DNA from 2 places in the Pedococcus sp. P5_B7 genome. Region 1 is predicted to be linked to the other one. Evidence: predicted binding sites of a transcription regulator. Region 1 holds the regulator's gene; the other holds the start of a gene.

Region 1 (2,168 bases):
ACTCGCGGCGCTGCGACGTGCACGGATCCGGATGGGGGCCTCCTGACCGAGACAGTTTCCCCGATATCTGTCGGATTGTCAGGAGACCTGCACCACACTCCACCGCCAGCGCGTCGCAGAGCAGGCCATCGGCCCCGTCCCCACGCAAACAGGGGTATGCCGCGGTGTCGCCTCCGGAAGTCCCTGGGCGTGGGTCGATGTGACGACGCTATGCAATGCCCCCGAGCGTGGGGCAGGTGCAGGTGCAGGTGCAGGTGCAGGTGCGGGTGCCCGTGCGGGTGCCGGTGCGGGTGCGGGTGCGGGTGCGGGTGCCGGTGCAGGTGCCGGTGCCGGTGCGGTGCACCATCTCGCCAGGTGCCAGCGTCGGCGTCCCTGGTCGGCGTCCCTGCCCCTCAGCGTGGGGCACGGCATAGCGCGCCGAGGGCGACCCGGGCCCACCGGCCCGAGCCCGCTGACCCCGCGAAGCCCCGCGAAGGCCCGCGAAGGCTCAGGGCCTGGGCCACGCGGCATACCCTCGGGATGTGTCCGACCTGCCGCCTCCCACCGCTGCGACGCCACCACCGGCGCGCATCACGCTGGTGAGCAAGCCGGGCTGCCACCTGTGCGACGCGGCCCGCGCCGTCATCGCCCGGGTGGCCGCCGATGTCGGGGTCGGCTGGGTGGAGCGGTCGATCGAGGACGAGCCGGCGCTCAGGGAGCAGTACTGGGAGCAGATCCCGGTCACCTTCGTCGACGGCCGCCAGCACGACTACTGGCGGGTCGACGAAACGCGACTCCGGGCCGCCCTCACGCGCTCGACGTGACGCGGCTCACGTGCTCGGCGAGACGCCTGCTTGTGACTTTGTGCATCCGTTCACAAAAGCGTAATCTGCAGAGGCTCCCGTCCGCCCCAGCCAGGCGCGGACTGCCAGTGATGAGAAGGAGCCGGAAAAGACTGTGTCTGCCGACCCGAGCGCCCGTCGGGGTATTCCCGACGCCACGGTCGCACGGCTACCCGAGTACCTCCGCGCCCTGACCGGCCTGGCGGAACGCGGGATCACGTCGGTGTCCTCCGAGGAGCTGGCCTCCGCCGCGGGCGTCCGCAGCGCCAAGCTCCGCAAGGACCTCTCCCACCTCGGCTCCTACGGCGTGCGGGGTGTCGGCTACGAGGTCGACCACCTCGCCTACCAGATCTCCCGTGAGCTCGGCCTCACCCAGGACTGGCCGGTCGCCATCATCGGCATGGGAAACCTCGGCCACGCGCTCGCGGCCTACAGCGGGTTCGCCACGCGGGGATTCCGGGTGGTGGCCCTCCTCGACCAGGACGCCGGTCTGCTCGGCCAGGAGATCGCCGGCATCACCGTGCAGCCGATGTCCGTGCTCGACGAGCTGGTCGCCGAGCAGGGCCTGGCCATCGGCGTCATCGCCACGCCCGCCGCCTCCGCCCAGGGGGTCTGCGACCAGCTGGTGGCCGCCGGAGTGCGCTCGATCCTCAACTTCGCCCCGTGCGTGCTGGTGGTGCCCGACGACGTCGACGTCCGCAAGGTCGACCTGTCGACCGAGCTCCAGATCCTCGCCTTCCACGAGCAGCGCAAGGCGCTCGCCGCCGAGGGTGCGCTCGACGCCGTCGCGCGCGAGCCCGTGAACCTCGGGCCCGTGGGCCGCGAGTCCGTGGGCCTCGAGACGACCCGGGTGGTGCGTCGATGAGCCTCGTGATCCTGGGCCTGTCCCACCACACGGCGCCCCTGCCGCTCCTCGAGGCCATGACCCTCGACGCCGCCGGCCGGCGGGCCCTGTCCGCCAGCCTGACCGGTCGCGACAACCTCACCGAGGCGATCGTCGTGTCCACGTGCAACCGCACCGAGGTCTACGCCGAGTCGATGACCTTCCACGGGGCGGTCACCGACATCGCCGACGCGCTGACCGAGGTCACCGGGGTCGGCCGTGACGAGCTGCGCGAGCACCTCTACGTCCACTACGAGGACCGCGCGATCGCGCACGCCTTCACGGTCGCCTGCGGGCTGGACTCGATGGCGGTGGGCGAGGCCCAGATCCTCGGCCAGATGCGCACGGCCCTGCGCGAGTCGCAGAAGTCCGGGCACGCCGGGCCGGCCCTCAACACCCTGTTCCAGCAGGCCCTCCGGGTCGGCAAGCGGGCCCACACCGAGACCGGCATCGACGCGGTCAGC
Region 2 (2,168 bases), on a different contig from region 1:
ACGACGCCGACGCCTGGACCCTGAGCCGCCGCCAGCCCTGAGCTCTCCCGCCGGCCCGAGTCGCCACCCCCGAGCAGCGACGCCATCTCATGCAAAAGGCGAGTTAGCGCCGCTCGGAGCGGCGCTAACTCGCCTTTTGCATGGATGAGCGACGCCGGAGGAGGGCGGTCAGGCCGGGTCGGGCTGGGATCCCTTCTGGACCTCTTCGTCGGCGCCGTGACCGGAGTTGGCGCCCTCACTGGGCTCCCGCTCCTTGCGGCGCAGCAGCCACGACGCCAGGGCCAGCAGGATGATCGTGCCCGACAGCAGCCCCATCAGCCGGAGCGTGTCGGCGAACTCGGGCTTGCCCAGCAGGTCGGGGGCCTTCACCGACAGGACGACGATCTCCTTGATCGAGGCGATGATGCCCACGAGGAGGAACGGCTCGGCCACCAGCTCGCGCCGGTTCAGCGTCGTGCGCACCGCGAACAACAGCTCCACCACGATGAAGACGAGCAGGAGCAGGTCGAGGATGTCGGCCGCCACCTCGACGACGGTGCCGCTGCCCAGGTCGCCGAACGTCAGGGCCGTCTTGCCGATCACGACGGCTGCGACCGCGAACAGGATCACCGCCACCGCGAGGTAGACGACGTTCTCCACCCGCTCGATGGTGTCCTCGATCCAGTCCGTCATGGCGCTCATCCTGTCTGACCTGCGCCGATCCGTCACTCGTGCGCGGCGGCCGGGTCGCGCGTGCCTACCCGTCCGTATCCCGGGACGGTCTGAGACCAGCGGGTGGCCTGCCTCACACTTGTGAACGGAATCACACGCGCGCGTCAGTGTCGCCGTTCGCGCGGTCCCCGTCCCGACCGCCGAATCCGAGGAGCCTCATGGCGCCCGCCGACCACACCGCCGTTCCACCGACCCCTCCGAGACCCACCCTCCACCCCGTCGTGGCTGACGTCACCGCGCGGGTGACCGACCGCAGCCGGGCCAGCCGCACGGCATACCTGCAGCGGATCTCGCGCGCTGCCTCCGAGCTGAGCCTGCGCCCCGCGCGCACCGACCTCGGCTGCTCCAACCTCGCCCACGCGGTCGCCGCGTGCGGCGGCAGCGACCGCACCGTGATGGCCGCCGACACCGGCGTCAGCCTCGGCATCATCACGTCCTACAACGACATGCTCTCGGCCCACGCGCCGTTCGAGCACTACCCCGCAGCCATGAAGCAGACCGCGCGCGAGGTCGGCGCCGTCGCCCGCGTGGCCGGCGGTGTGCCCGCCATGTGCGACGGCATCACCCAAGGCCGGGCCGGCATGGAGCTCAGCCTCTTCAGCCGCGACGTCATCGCGATGTCGGCCGCCATCGCGCTCAGCCACGACGTGTTCGACGGCGTCCTCATGCTCGGCGTCTGCGACAAGATCGTGCCCGGGCTGGTCGCCGGCGCCTTGGCGTTCGGCCACCTGCCGACCGCCCTCGTGCCCGCGGGTCCGATGGCCTCGGGTCGCTCGAACGCCGAGAAGGCCGAGACCCGCAAGGCCTACGCGGCCGGTGAGGTCGGGCGCGACGAGCTGCTCGGGAGCGAGGTCGCGTCCTACCACTCGCCCGGCACGTGCACCTTCTACGGCACCGCCAACTCCAACCAGATGCTCATGGACGTCATGGGCCTGCACCTGCCCGGTGCGGCGTTCATCCACCCCGACGACCCGGTGCGTGACGCCCTGACGGCGGCGACCACCGTGCGGGTCGCCGAGATCGCCGCCTCCGACGCGCCCTACGGCATCGGCCAGGTCGTCGACGAGAAGGCGATCGTCAACGGCGTCGTCGCGCTGCTCGCCACGGGCGGCTCGACCAACCACACGATGCACCTCATCTCGATCGCCGCTGCCGCCGGCATCGACCTCACGTGGGAGGACTTCGACGACCTGTCGACCGTCGTCCCGTCCGTCGCCCGCATCTACCCCAACGGTCCGGCCGACGTGAACCACTTCCACGCGGCCGGCGGCACGGCCTTCCTCGTGCGCACCCTCATCGACAACGGCCTCGTCCACGAAGACGTCCTGACCCTCGCCGGGCCCGGGCTGCGGCGCTACACCCAGCGTCCGGTGCTGGTCGACGGTCGGCTCGAGTTCGTCGAGGCCGCAACGGAGTCCGGCGACCCCGAGGTGCTGCGTGCGGCAGACGACCCGTTC

The links. Region 1 encodes Rex, which represses fermentation and respiration genes when NADH is low (regulators of the CRP and FNR family bind a similar motif). Its sites were predicted from a motif close to CTTGTGAANNNNTTCACAAG; they were not measured.
Region 2: edd (phosphogluconate dehydratase) is a predicted target of Rex. The motif match lies at 790-809, and genes of this name have one in related genera.

The regions. Positions count from the first base shown of each region.
Region 1 covers NZ_JBFULM010000002.1:1,212,440-1,214,607, reverse strand. The annotation lists gene ACXJKD_RS08700 (hypothetical protein) at 216-413, shown strand; gene ACXJKD_RS08695 (glutaredoxin family protein) at 522-803, shown strand; gene ACXJKD_RS08690 (redox-sensing transcriptional repressor Rex) at 937-1,686, shown strand; gene ACXJKD_RS08685 (glutamyl-tRNA reductase) at 1,683-2,168, shown strand, end outside.
Region 2 covers NZ_JBFULM010000004.1:182,282-184,449, reverse strand. The annotation lists gene pdxH (pyridoxamine 5'-phosphate oxidase) at 1-41, shown strand, start outside; gene ACXJKD_RS11440 (phosphate-starvation-inducible PsiE family protein) at 169-672, opposite strand; gene edd (phosphogluconate dehydratase) at 933-2,168, shown strand, end outside.